4 regions of the Pseudarthrobacter sp. NPDC055928 genome follow, and region 1 is predicted to be linked to each of the others. Evidence: riboswitches for the same ligand, from Rfam matches in the RefSeq annotation. Region 1 holds a riboswitch; each other region holds the start of a gene.
What was found. Region 1 has a riboswitch for cyclic di-AMP ahead of ACFC25_RS11665 (C40 family peptidase). Riboswitches for the same ligand answer to the same signal wherever they lie in the genome.
Positions count from the first base shown of each region.

Region 2: it holds a riboswitch for cyclic di-AMP, as region 1 does, so the genes downstream of both, ACFC25_RS15140 (hypothetical protein) here and ACFC25_RS11665 (C40 family peptidase) in region 1, are expected to answer to the same signal.
Region 3: it holds a riboswitch for cyclic di-AMP, as region 1 does, so the genes downstream of both, ACFC25_RS15115 (LysM peptidoglycan-binding domain-containing protein) here and ACFC25_RS11665 (C40 family peptidase) in region 1, are expected to answer to the same signal.
Region 4: it holds a riboswitch for cyclic di-AMP, as region 1 does, so the genes downstream of both, ACFC25_RS06975 (hypothetical protein) here and ACFC25_RS11665 (C40 family peptidase) in region 1, are expected to answer to the same signal.

Region 1 covers NZ_JBHJZH010000008.1:34,943-38,173, reverse strand. The annotation lists gene ACFC25_RS11675 (HNH endonuclease) at 1-238, opposite strand, end outside; gene ACFC25_RS11670 (NlpC/P60 family protein) at 476-1,231, opposite strand; gene ACFC25_RS11665 (C40 family peptidase) at 1,364-2,023, opposite strand; cyclic di-AMP (ydaO/yuaA leader) riboswitch at 2,094-2,257, opposite strand; gene ACFC25_RS11660 (M23 family metallopeptidase) at 2,406-3,224, opposite strand.
Region 2 covers NZ_JBHJZH010000012.1:38,428-41,658, reverse strand. The annotation lists gene ACFC25_RS15145 (SPFH domain-containing protein) at 1-862, shown strand, start outside; gene ACFC25_RS15140 (hypothetical protein) at 990-1,829, opposite strand; cyclic di-AMP (ydaO/yuaA leader) riboswitch at 2,240-2,424, opposite strand; gene ACFC25_RS15135 (hypothetical protein) at 2,846-3,058, shown strand; gene ACFC25_RS15130 (ribonuclease Z) at 3,108-3,231, shown strand, end outside.
Region 3 covers NZ_JBHJZH010000012.1:32,682-35,912, forward strand. The annotation lists gene ACFC25_RS15110 (lytic transglycosylase domain-containing protein) at 1-606, opposite strand, end outside; cyclic di-AMP (ydaO/yuaA leader) riboswitch at 984-1,186, shown strand; gene ACFC25_RS15115 (LysM peptidoglycan-binding domain-containing protein) at 1,190-2,035, shown strand; gene ACFC25_RS15120 (YdiU family protein) at 2,105-3,231, opposite strand, start outside.
Region 4 covers NZ_JBHJZH010000004.1:46,053-49,283, forward strand. The annotation lists gene ACFC25_RS06970 (sensor histidine kinase) at 1-1,077, shown strand, start outside; cyclic di-AMP (ydaO/yuaA leader) riboswitch at 1,194-1,353, shown strand; gene ACFC25_RS06975 (hypothetical protein) at 1,359-2,075, shown strand; gene ACFC25_RS06980 (YdeI/OmpD-associated family protein) at 2,210-2,653, shown strand; gene ACFC25_RS06985 (HAD-IA family hydrolase) at 2,634-3,231, opposite strand, start outside.

The DNA of each region.
Region 1 (3,231 bases):
GTCCGTCCCGGCGCAGCACGCCACGGCGGCTCACGGCGGTGGTCTGGTTGTACCGGGGGCGGATGTAGCGGTTCAGGAGGATCACGGACGGGCGGCCCAGAATCTCCTGTGGCCCCACTACGGGGTCCTCGCCTTCGGCTACAACGCTTGCCTTCCCCGTGAGCACAAGGACCAGCGCCCGGCGGAAGGTGATTACCGCCAGCGGTTCATATCCAGCATTCAGAACGAGAGTGCGCATGCACGTACCTCTTCACGGCCGCACCCGTCAGGGGCGCGAGGGCCGGCTGCCCTCGGCATGTCCGGGCTATGGATCGACACCACAAGAGTAAACAAAGAAACCCGGGATCAACTAATCCATGGTTTCGGGGTGCGCCCGTGTCGATCGCCTCTTACCGGGTCTGGGCCCGGCTGCGTCGTTAAAGCGCAAGGACCCCCGCCGTAGGGCGGGGGTCCTTGCCAAGCGTTGCTACGGAAATTAGCTGACGCGGATGAAAACCGGGCCGGAGCCAACGTTGGCGCTGAAAACAACGGTCTGGTTGCCGTTGTAGCCACCGTGTACGGCCTGGCCGTTGCCGGCGTAGACAGCCACGTGGGCAACGCCCGCACCGCCATCGGCGTAGTAGATCAGGTCGCCGGGCTGGGCCTCGGCGGCACTTACGGTCTGGCCCAGGGACAGGTAACCTGCAGGCCAGTCGTGGAAGTTGATGCCCACAGCGGCCAGGGAGTTGGTGACCAGCATGGTGCAGTCCTGGTTGACGCCCAGCTGGGCGTAGGCTGCGGACAGGATGGCCTGGCCCTTGCTGCTGGCGGCCACAGGTGCCTTCGGAGCTGCAGCCGCTACCTTGACGGTGGAAACAGCCTGAGCGGCGGGTGCGGGAGCCTCAACCTCAACCTCAGGCTCAGGTTCCGGCGCTTCAACCACGGGAGCCGGCGTGGTGGTCACCGCGGGCTTCTCGTAGGAGATGGCAATGGTGGAAGCGGCCGAAATGACCGCCGGAGCGGCAACCTCAACCTCAACGTTGGAAGCGGAAGCCGATTCGCGCTGAACGTTGGTGTCTGCAGCGTTGGCGGCGATACCACTGGTCAGGACCAGGCCGGAGGCAGCAGCGATAACCGCGGCCTGGCGACCCATGCCACCGGCGTTGTCGCCGAGGGCCTTGGCAATGACAGCCAGCGAGTTGGTCGTGGTGACCTCCGCGCGGTGCCGTGCAGCAATTGCACGTGTAGTCATTATTTCTCTCTTTCGTTTTCCTCAGGACCGCACAGGCAGGCCAAGGGCTTTGGGTGCGCCGGCATCTTGGGGGTACGCCGGCACACCCCGAACGGGGATTTAGCGAAAAGTGTTCTAGCGGGCGCGGTTCTTCTACTTCAGGGTGTAGAAGGATCCGCCGCCCGTGGAGGCCACGGAGTGCAGCAGCGTTCCCTGTGACGGGTTCAGGGCGCTGATCATCATGCCGTTGCCAACGTAGATGCCTACGTGTGCGCCGCCATTCTGCATAACAAGGTCACCGGGAGACGGTGTTGACGTGGGGGTCATTGCCGTCCACGCGTTTACACGGGGAATGCTGATGCCTGCCTGGGCGTACACCCACTGGGTGAAGCCGGAGCAGTCCCAGCCGCTGGGCGAGGTGCCGCCCCAGACGTAGGGGTGGCCGATTCCGGTGTAGGCGATTGCGGCCAGGCCGGAGGCGGCCGCGGAAGATACCGCGTCCGTCAGCTTGCTGGCTGCGGGGGCCTTTGCATCTGCTGCCCGTTCCGTGTCAGTGGACTGTGCACGGACCGTTTCGACCTTCGGGGCCGGCGTGGTCTTGACCACGGGGCGTTCGAAGGAGACGGTGGCGGTGGGGGCAGCGGTGACGGCAAGCGCCGTCTGCGAGCCGGACTCGGTGGAGGCGGAAACGCCAGCGGTGGTGTCCGCTGCGTTGGCCGGAAGCCCCATGCTCAGGATCAGACCTGATGCAGCTGCGATGACAGCAGCTTGGCGACCGACGGTCCCGGCATTTGCACTGACAGCCTTGGACACGGGGCCCAACGGGTTGGTGCGAACCGTTTGTGCGCGGTGACGCGCAGAATTATGGCGTGAAGACACGAAGGTAGCCTCTCCCAATGCCTACGAGGTGAGCTGTCGGATTCGGATGGGAGTTCACCCGGCCACGCCGCTTCCACAGGAAGCTTTGCGACTTAACCCCAAGGCCTTCGAACTTCAAAGGCCAAAATTGGTTCCCCCGCCCCTGCCAGACGATGTCATGCGAACGGACCTTGAGCGGTGGCAGAGCTAGGCAATCCACTCAAGAACGTCAACTTCGGAAAAGTTGACGCAAGTTAGACGGTACAGCAGTTCAGAGCGAATGTCACATTCAGGTCACGGCATGTCACGCAAATGTGAGAGTTTTCCATCAGTTGGGCTAGAGCCAGCCGGTGGGGTCAACGACTTCGCCATTGACCTGGACCTCGAAATGGAGGTGGCAGCCTGTGGAGGCGCCGGTGGTGCCGCTGAGCGCCACTACCTCGCCTCGGCTGACCGTTTGGCCAACCTTGACGTTGAAGGAAGACAGGTGGTTGTACGTCGTTTCAAGGCCGTTGCCGTGGTCCACGACCACGCGGTTACCTCCGCCAAACTGGTGCCATCCCGCAAAGGTCACAGTGCCGCTGGCGGCCGCCAGGACAGACGTGCCGCACTGTGCCACGTAGTCCTGGCCGCGGTGGAAGTCACCGGAGCCGCCAGTGATAGGACTCACGCGGTAGCCGAATGGGGAGGCCGTAACCAGGCTCGCCAGCGGAGCACCGAGGCTGCCGGCCGAGGCGGCCCGGGTGATGGACCCCGCCGACTGGGCGCTCAGGAGTTGCTTGAGTTTGCCGTCCGGATCACCCATGGTGACTACGGATGAGCGGCTGAAGTCGATTTTTGCGCCTGCTTCGGCGGAAATTTCAGGCTGCGGAGCTGCGGAAACAGCCGATGTCTGCTGACCGGCGTCCGGCGTGGCCAGGACGGGACTGGTGGCAGGGACGGTGACTGTGAGCACCAGGCCGGTGGCCGCGAGGGCGATGCCGGCCTTTTGGCCCACCCCACTGGCCGCTGCGAAGTCAGTGATTTGCCGGAAGGGTCCCCGGCGGCGGCGCGCATCGCGCTGTGGATCCCGGGGCCTGTCCGCGGCCACAGCTGCAGCAACGCGGGGCGCTGCTGCGGGGCCCGCTGCGCGGCGGCGGCCCCTGGAATTCTGCATGGTCAAG
Region 2 (3,231 bases), on a different contig from region 1:
CTCCCAGCGCGAGGCGGCGGAAGCGAAGGCCCTGGCAGACCAGAAGACGGCTGAAGCTGAGCAGAAGCTGGCTCTCCGGCGCGCCGAATTGAAGCAGGAAACGGATGCCCGCCAGGCGGAGGCTGACGCCGCCGGCCCCCTTGCCCAGGCCGACCAGCAGCAGGCGATTATCCTGAAGAACCAACAGGTTGTGGCGCGCCAGGCCGAACTTCGCGAGAAGGAACTCGACATCGAGGTCCGCAAGCCTGCCGACGCCGCCAAGTACAAGGTTGAAACTGAAGCAGCGGCTGACCTTGCCCGACGTACCCGCATCTCGGAAGCCACGAAGGTTGAAGCTGCCGCTGAACTCGAAACCCGCAAGCTCAAGGCTGCCGGCAACGAGGTCGAAGCAAAGGCCCTGGCAGCAGCCAACACTGCCAAAGGCAATGCCGAAACCGAGATCAACAAGATCCGTGGCCTTGCCGAGGCTGAAGTAACGAAGTCCAAGGGTATAGCCGAGGCCGATGTCATTGGCCTGCGTGGTACGGCTGAGGCAGGGGCCATCGAAGCCCAGGCCAAGGCATACAGCGAGTTCAACGAGGCAGCCATCCTGAACAAACTTCTGGAGGTTCTGCCTTCCATCGCCCGGGAAATCGCTGCGCCGATGAGCGCCATCAGCAATATGACGGTCATCTCCAACGACGGCGCAGGCCAGGTGAGCAAAAATGTTTCCTCGGGTGTCCAGCAGACGGCACAGATGCTCAAGGACACCACCGGGTTCGACGTCATCGAAATGCTTAAGAACTTTGGCAATTCGACCCCCGCCGCGTCCACGCGAGGCACCGGCAACGGCGCAGTCAAGGAACAGGCCGGACCACAGTGATCACTCCCGGACCGGGGGACGGGTTCGCCGGATAACCCGGCCGGAACCAACAGAACGCCGCGGAACCCCTTGCGGGTCCGCGGCGTTCTGGTGTCTTCGTGGCTACGTCTTCTAAGTGGCCCCTGGCTCAGTACCAGTTGTTTGTGGCGCGGAACTCGAGGGCTTTTGCCGGGGAGCCGTGGCGCTCCTTGATGTAGCTCAATCCTCTATCCACCTGGCTGGGACGCCATTTTACTGACGTGTCCCACAACTGGTTCAGGGCATTCATTTGTTCCGCGCCCCATCCATACGATGCCAGGCGGGCGATGGCATACGAGCGTGTATCGACTGCTTCTTCTGAGGCGTCTCCTGTAGCTGTAGCAGTGGGCGAGGGCGGGAGCGACGAGGCTGTTGGTGTGGGTGAGGTTGCCGGAGCCGGCGCCGTTGGGGGCGCCGCCGGTGCGGGGCCAGCCGACGACGTCGGCGCGGCGGGTGTGGCCGATGACATGACCGGTGGCTCGAGGATCACCGTGGGCCCGGGGGATGGCGGAACCGTGGCCTGCGATGCCGCGAGCATCCCGTCCAGCGTGGGAGCGTCCACTGGCATCGGGAGGTCGGCCACGGCTGGCAAGGCAGAGGCGCCGGGATCCTCACCTGGCTGGGAATCATCGGTGCCAGGGGTGGCCTCTGCCGGTGCGGCGCCCGGCGTGCCCGGGGGAGTGGAGGCGGCTGGCTGGGGTGCCGCACGTCCGCTGCTGTACGTGGGCAGCGTCCCCTTCGTCGTACGGGGCGCATCAGCCGCGTCGGGGGCATCTTGGACGGAGGACTCATTGCCGAAAAAGGGCAGCTCGGTAGCCTGGCTGGCCGTTCCGACCGCAAGCACTACGGCAAGGGCGCCGGAAACGACGGCCATCCGATGACCCATGACGCGAAGCGAAGCGGCCCTCTTGAGGACGGCTTGGGCCTCGGAAGTGAAAGCGGATGCCATCTGTGGGCTATGTGCTGTCGCCGGCCTGCTCCTCGGGGCCGCAACGGGTGTGGCCTCTGCGGGCTTTCCAACCGGTTCGCGTCGTTCCCGGGACCGTCGCGTTGTCTCCTGCACGGCCGCGCTTTTTAGAGCCGACGTCGTGGGTGCTACAGCTGCAATTACTTCGGTTGCAGGTGACGCAGCGTCCGCCTTGGGTGACGATTCCGGGGCAGTCGGGACCTCGAAGGCCGGGCCCCTGACTCTTCTTCGGCGCAGTGGGGCTGATGCCGGTCCTGCCGGAGTCGGCGCGGGATGCGGCATTTCTGCGCCGGAACCGGTTGGGGTGGGTGGAGTGGTGATGACCGGCGCAGTTTCTGCGCGGTGTCGCCCGGCCCGAAAAGGGCGCGACTGATCCAGCGAACGGGACATGGTATTTGCCTCTCAACGCCTGCGAAGTTAGCTGTCGGGTTCGGAAGAGGTCAACCGGCCGGCACGTTCAGGCGTGACGGCTTCACCCCAAGGACCGCTGCGAAACGGCCCGAAGACTGTGGGTCCCCCGTCTCTGCCTTACTGTGTTGGGAGCCCGGGATGTGGCAGAGCTCGGCGTCACCCCGGACGTGGCCCGATCCAGATGGGCCACCCGAAAACCGTACATGAACCACCCCCTAAAAGTCACGTTTAGGTAACAGGAATGTCCGGAGTGGTGAGTCTCCTTGCTTGCCGAGCCCATTCTTCCGCGCGGGAGGATCGAAGAGTAGGCTGGATAGACCGTTAGGCAGTATGCGGCCGCCATTGCAGACTGGGTGTGAGTCCACCCCAGCATCCTGGAGGGATTCCCCGTGGCCGCAGCCAGCGTCAGTCTCCCCATTGCAGGCATCGCACGGCTGTGCCCGATTTCGTGTTGGACGATTCCTTATTGGATCGAGCCTCCACGCAAGCGCGTCATCACTGGCCCCTGACAGTCTCCTTTGGATTATGACAAGCGCTCAAGCGCCTGCCCTGACGATTAAATCCGTAAAAAGTGAAGAGGAGTTGAGATGGACGCCGAGGCCGTTCTCGGTTTGATCGGTGGCTATCTGGCCACTATGGCTGGGGTGTTCCTCCTGTACGCGCCCGTCCTTATCCTTGTTGTCTGCCTGTTGATGACAGCAGGCATGCTGCAACTGTTGGCATGGCCTTTTGTCGCCCTCTTCCGGAAGTTGCGCCGGAAACCTGAACCCCCCTCGGACGGGTCCTGGCTGCTGCACTAAGTACCGTCCCAGCGCTCATCGCCAAACCAGGCTTGGTTACGCTATCCCCATGCGTGACCTCGTCATTCTTGGCACAGCCTCCCAGGTCCCCACGCGGACGCGGAACCATAATGGCTACCTGTTGCGGTGGGACGGCGAGGGCCTGCTCTTTGACCCTGGCGAGGGAACCCAGC
Region 3 (3,231 bases), on a different contig from region 1:
CTGGGCGGCGTCGAGCTTGCTCTTGGCTTCCCCTGACAGCCGTTCGCGTTCAGTCCTCGCTGCCCTTTCCTGATCGGCGAGGGCATTGGCGACCCGTTCGGCAGCCGCGGATTTGTTCACCAGGGCCGCGGTCTTGTCGCTGACGATCTGGACGATATTCAGACCCTGGATGCTGTTGGTCTGGACGGCGTCGAGGGCGACGAAGAATCCCATATTGGTGCCGCCGGTCTTGTACGACTGGGCTGCCAGGGCGCCGATTTCCTTTTTGTACTGCCCGAGTTCCGCTGTGACGCGTGCAGTCTGTGCGGTGAGGACGTCAACCCTTGAGCTGGCAGCCTGGAGCGCTGCGTCCGCCGCGGCGTATTCGGCAGCGGACGTCACGGCAGCGCCACCCAGTGCCTCAGCCTGCGTCTGCAGCCCACCCAACAGTTCGTTGATCCTGGTGACCTCCGCAGCCTTACCGGCCTCGCTTTGCTTGGCGTTTTGCACGTCCTGCCAGGAGGGGTAACCGCCTGGCGGAGGATCGTCGTCGGCATGCGAAGGCGCCGTGGCGAGCGGGGCCGCCAAAACAACCGCCAGCAGGCCCGCAACGGCAGGCAGCCTCATTCTTTGAGCAAACCGGGACATAGTTGGTGAGCTTACCGGGCGAAACTCTTGCCTAGTGGATGCTGGTCCAACATTGTTATCCAGCAGAGATCCCTCCCGTAGCAGCCCCAGGGCAGGCCTCCTTTACCACGCATCAGGCCTCAATCTGAGGATAAAAACGCCAGACGGCCTCTTTTGTTACGTGATTTCAATCACACGGCACCAGCTGTCGCAGCATATACCGCTATCGGGGCCTGACCTGCAACGTCATTCCACACACGGAAGAACCCCACCCGAAGATAAGGTGGCTTTTTGGCCTACATTCCGTTACCGGAATGTGACATTCCAAAAGAGCAGAGGTTATGGTCGAGCGGTGTCCTGGCTCAAGCCGGGGCATTCCCGTCAGTATGCCGAACCCTGCCGCTGAACCGGGACCCCAGTTACTTTCACTGGCAGGGACGGGGGAACCACGTTTCCACGGCTTCGTTCCGAAGCCTTGGGGTTAAGTCGATATCGCTCCGTCCCGTACGGAGCCGTAACCGGCCGGGTGTCTCCGACCCGAACCCGACAGCTCACCCCGCAGGCATGGGAGAGGCGATTACCCGTGTCAAAAAACTCCACTGCCGCACGCCATCGTGCGACTTCTGTCCGCCCCACCGTCCTGGTTGGCCTGTCTTCCTCGGCCAAAGCCCGCGCACTGACGTTCGGCCGGCCCGCACTTGCCGCAGTTGCCGCGTCCGGGCTGCTCTTTAGCGTTGGCACCCCGGCGCAGGCCGGCGTCCACGGCCCGGACTCGTCCGGGACCGTCAATGTGCAGGGCCAGACCAGCGCACCGGCCGCCGTTGCACCGGCCGCGGCTGCCGCTCCGGCCGCCGCAGCCACTGTCCACACGGTCGTCTCAGGCGACACCCTGGGCGCAATTTCCGCCGCCTACGGCGTGGCCCTGAACGACGTCCTGGCTGTGAACGGCCTGTCGCTGACCACCATCATCTACCCCGGTGACCAGATCCAGATCCCGGGTGCCGGCTACACTGCTCCGGCTCCGGCTCCGGTGGCGAAGGCAGCCGCAGCGCCCACTGCCCCGGCCAACACCGGCGTCCAGCTGGCTTCCACTGCCGCCCCGGCGGCGCAGGCACCGTCCGGCTCGCTCGGCGCTGCCATCCTGGCTTCCGCCTATTCGCAGCTCGGCGTTCAGCAGGACTGCACCGCCATGGTGGAGAAGGCACTGCGCTCGGTGGGCAAGAGCGTGGGAGACCTTGCACCCACCCAATTCTTCGCGTACGGCACCGTGGTGGGCACCCCTGCAGCCGGTGACCTGGTCATCACCGCCGGCCACGTGGGCGTCTACGCCGGCAATGGCCAGGTTGTTAGCGGCGGCGTGGACGGTTACAAGACCGAAGTCCACTCCATCAGCTGGTTGTCGGGAGCGTCCTTCGTCCGCGTAGCGTGAGTCCGGCCGGTTCGACGGCGGCGGGCGGCAATCAGCCGCCTGTCGCCGTCGTCCCCCGTTTTTGTTCGCTCAGGTTCCGCAGAACGTCCGGTAGCTGCCGAAGTCAACAGGCGCGGGACCGGCGTAGCGTTCCAGGCCGGGGCGCTCAGTGTACGGCTGCGTCAGGACGTCCACCAGGCGGTGGAACGGGTCCAGGTCGCCTGCGGTAGCGGCGCCCAGGGCTTCTTCCACCAAGTGGTTCCTGGGGATGTAGACAGGGTTCACCCGGTCCATCATGTCTGCGTCCGGTGCCAGGGCGAGCCACTTCTTGGTCCACGCGTCAAATGCTCCTGGGTCCGTGAACATGGTACGGGCTGCGTCGGGTGTACCGCGGGCTGCGGACCCGAGGCCCCGGAGGAACGAGGTGTAATCAACCTGCCCCTCTTCAAGCATTGCGAGCAGGTCATTCACCAGAGGCCCCGCTTCGTCGTCCCTTGCCTCCGCGCCGAGCCCCAGCTTGGATTTCATCCCGGTGGACCAGGCCGTACTGTACAGGTTGCGGAACGCGCCCAGTGACTCCACAGCGAGCGCAACGGCCTGCTCCTGATCCTCGTGGAGCAGGGGCAGAAGCGCCTCGGCCAGCCGGGTGAGGTTCCATTCAGCGATGACTGGCTGGTTGGCGTAGGCGTAACGTCCGCCGGCGTCGATGGAGCTGTAGACCGCACCGGGGTTGAAGGCATCCATAAACGCGCACGGTCCATAGTCGATGGTCTCGCCCGAGATGGTCATGTTGTCCGTGTTCATTACCCCGTGGACAAATCCTACGAGCATCCACTGGGCCACCAGGGACGCCTGGGCGGCGATGACCGCATCGAACAGCGCGAGATAGGGCTGGTCCGCCTTCGCGGCGTCCGGATGATGGCGGCTGATCGCGTGGTCGGCCAGCCGACGGAGGAGCTCCGTGTCGCCGTTGACCCGGGCGAACTGGAAACTGCCCACACGCAGGTGGCTGCTCGCAACGCGGGTCAGCACAGCCCCGGGAAGCATGGTTTCGCGGCGGACTGGCCGTCCCGTGGCCACGACGGCAAGCGACCGTGTGGTGGGAATGCCCATGGCGTACATGGCTTCACTGACGAGGTATTCGCGCAGCATCGGACCAACGACGGCGAGGCCGTCACCGGCACGGGCGAACGGGGTACGGCCTGAGCCCTTGAGGT
Region 4 (3,231 bases), on a different contig from region 1:
GGCGAGTACCGGCTGATTGCAGTGGCAACGAACTACGGTGATGTCCTGGTGACCGGGCTCCCGCTCGCCGGCAAGGAAAGCACCCTCACCTCCCTGGTGTGGACCTTCGTTTTTGTTTCCCTCGGAGGGCTGGTCTTGATTGGCCTGGCCGGGACTATCCTCATCCGGCGCACCATGCAGCCGCTGGAGCAGCTTTCCGAGGTGGCCACACGCGTTTCGCGGCTCCCGCTAGACGCTGGCGAGGTGGCACTTGCGGTGCGCGTCCCGCCGTCGAACTCCAACCCCGGAACCGAGGTGGGCAGCGTGGGGCATGCGCTGAACCTCATGCTCGACAACGTGGCCAACGCGCTGCAGGCCCGGCAGCAAAGCGAGACCAAGGTACGGCAATTCGTTGCCGACGCGTCCCACGAACTGCGCACTCCGCTCACCGCCATCCGCGGTTACACGGAGCTAATGCGGATGACCGAGAACTTCACTCCGGATGGCCGGAAATCGCTGGCCCGGGTTCAGAACCAGTCCGAGCGCATGACCACGCTGGTGGAAGACCTGCTCCTGCTCGCCAGGCTGGACGAGGGCCAGCCGTTGAAACTCAGCGAGGTGGATCTGACGCAGCTGGTGATCGAAACCGTCAGCGACGAAAAAATCATCGCACCCGGCCACAACTGGCATCTTGAGCTTCCGGACGAGCCGCTTGCGGTCAATGCCGATGCGTCGCAGCTGCGCCAGGTGTTGGTAAACCTACTGTCCAACGCACGCAAACACACCGCTCCGGGCACAACGGTCACCACGGCCGTGATGAGGTCCGCCGACGGCAGTGCCGTGGTGACAGTAACGGACGACGGCGCTGGCATCCCGCCGGAATTCGTGGACCACGTTTTTGCCCGGTTTGCCCGCGCAGACGCGGCACGGACTGGATCTTCACGGTCCTCCGGCGCGGCGGCCTCGGAAGGGTCCAGCGGGCTTGGGCTGTCCATTGTGCAGTCCATTGTGGAGGCCCACGGCGGCAACGTGGAAGTGAACTCCCGGCCGGGTCGGACCCAGTTCACGTTGCGCCTGCCGGCGATCAACGGCTCATAGCAAGGCAACGCACCGGCGTCGTGATCTCTGTTACCAAAATGTGACTTAAGCGTCGCGCTCCTGTAGCGTCGATGGGGTGCGGTTCCCTTTGAGCCGCATATCCGGATGACGCCAAGCTCTGCCGCTTCCCGGATTCCGCTTGACCAGGCAGAGGCGGGGGACCCAGAGTCCCGGGCACTTAACTGCCCTTGGGGTGAAGCCAGCACGTGATCTTTCCGTGTGGCCGGATGCCCTCATCCGAACCCGACAGCTAACTCCGCAGGTGTGAGAGGCGATCCATCATGTCTGAATTCAAGGTACAAGCGCGCCCAGAGCGCGGTGCACATAAAGACAACGGCCGTGGCAAGACCGCGGCGCAACACACAAAAGCTTCGTCCCTGGGCAAGCGTGCAGCCGTTTTCGGTGCGGCCTGCGCCCTCCTCATCGGGGTCGGCGCAGCAGGCCAGGCTTCCGAATCCATGACTCCGGTGGCGGTCAGCGGGACCCAGTCCTCGGCGGCAGAGCTTGAATCCAACTTGAGGCTGGAAAAGGCCGAGATGCGGGCCAACCCGGCCCCTGAACCAGCTCCGGCCGAGATCAGCGTTGCCCCGCAGGCCGCCGAAGCGGCACCAGCACCGGCACCCGCACCAGCACCGGCACCCGCACCGGCCCCCGCCCCTGAGCCCGCACCGGCCCCCGTCGTCGCCGTCAACGATCCCGCCGGGGCCCAGGCCTATGCGGCGAGCCAGCTTGCCAGCTATGGCTGGTCAGCCGACCAGATGCAGTGCCTGCAGACGTTGTGGACCAAGGAATCTGATTGGACCACCACGGCCACCAACGCGAGCAGCGGCGCGTACGGCATTGTCCAGTCGCTGCCCGCCGAGAAGATGGCGAGCGCCGGGGCGGACTACCTCACCAACTACCGCACGCAGATCAATTGGGGCCTGAACTACATCCAGGAGCGCTACCAGTCGCCGTGCGGCGCGCTGAATTTCCACTTGTCGAACAACTGGTACTAAGCCGGTAATTGCGGCTTCCGCCATCCGAAGCAGCAGGCCCTGAATCCCCCGGTTCAGGGCCTGCTGCTTTTTGGCGTTGTATGTTCGCGGGGGCCGGACTTCCCTGACCTGCGGCTCCGGGCCATACTGGGGCCATGAAATTCACCACGACTATCCTGGGCAGCGGCAACAAGGCTGGTATTGAGGTTCCGGAGGAGGTTGTGACTGCCCTGGGCGCAGGCAAGCGCCCGCCGGTAGTGGTAACCATCAACGGCAAGAGCTACCGGAGCAGCATCGCGGTGATGGGCGGTCATAGCCTGGTTGGGGTGAGCACCGCCAACCGGGAATTCACCGGCGTAGAGGCTGGCGACACTGTTGAAGTGGATCTGGAACTCGACACGCAGCCCCGGATCATTGAAGTCCCGGATGACCTGGCCGCAGCCATGGCCGCCGAACCGGATGCCCAGGCGTTCTATGCCACCCTGAACTACAGCGCGCAGCGCCGTTATGTGGAGCCGCTCGGGGATGCCAAAACGGAGGAAACCAGGGCGAGGCGGATCGCGAAGGTCGTAGCCGACCTCAAAGCCGGAAAGAAATAATCCGCCGTCCTGCGGCGTCCGTTTCCACCGAGGCCGTGACCGCGGTGTAATCCGGGATATGGAGCACTCCCGCCGGTAATTCGCCCGTGTTTGGGCCCACCGCCACGGTCCGGATGCCCGCAGCCACTCCGGCCGCGATTCCAGCCGGGGCATCCTCAAAGACCACGGCATCCTCCGGCGCCACGCCCAGCAAACCGGCAGCGGTCAGGTAGCCTTCCGGATGCGGCTTGCCGCGCGTCACGAGGTCAGCCGTCACGGCAGCGGCAGGCATGGCCAGTCCAGCGGCATCCATGCGGATGTCAGCCAGGATCCGGTCCGCCGACGTCACCAGGGCCACGGCATCCGCGGGCAGGCTCCGGAGCAGTTCGGAGGCACCGGGCAGCGCAACGATGCCGGAAGTCCGCACCCGTTCCATGGCACCAAGTTCTGCAGTGAGCGCAACGATGTCGGCACCGGCAGGCGCGAACCGGCGCACGGTATCGCCTGCCTGGACGCCGTGGGAGGTGCGCAGGATCTCGGCGATGTCCAGGCCGTAGCGGGCGGCGAACTCGCCCCACACCTGCTCCACGACCGCTGTG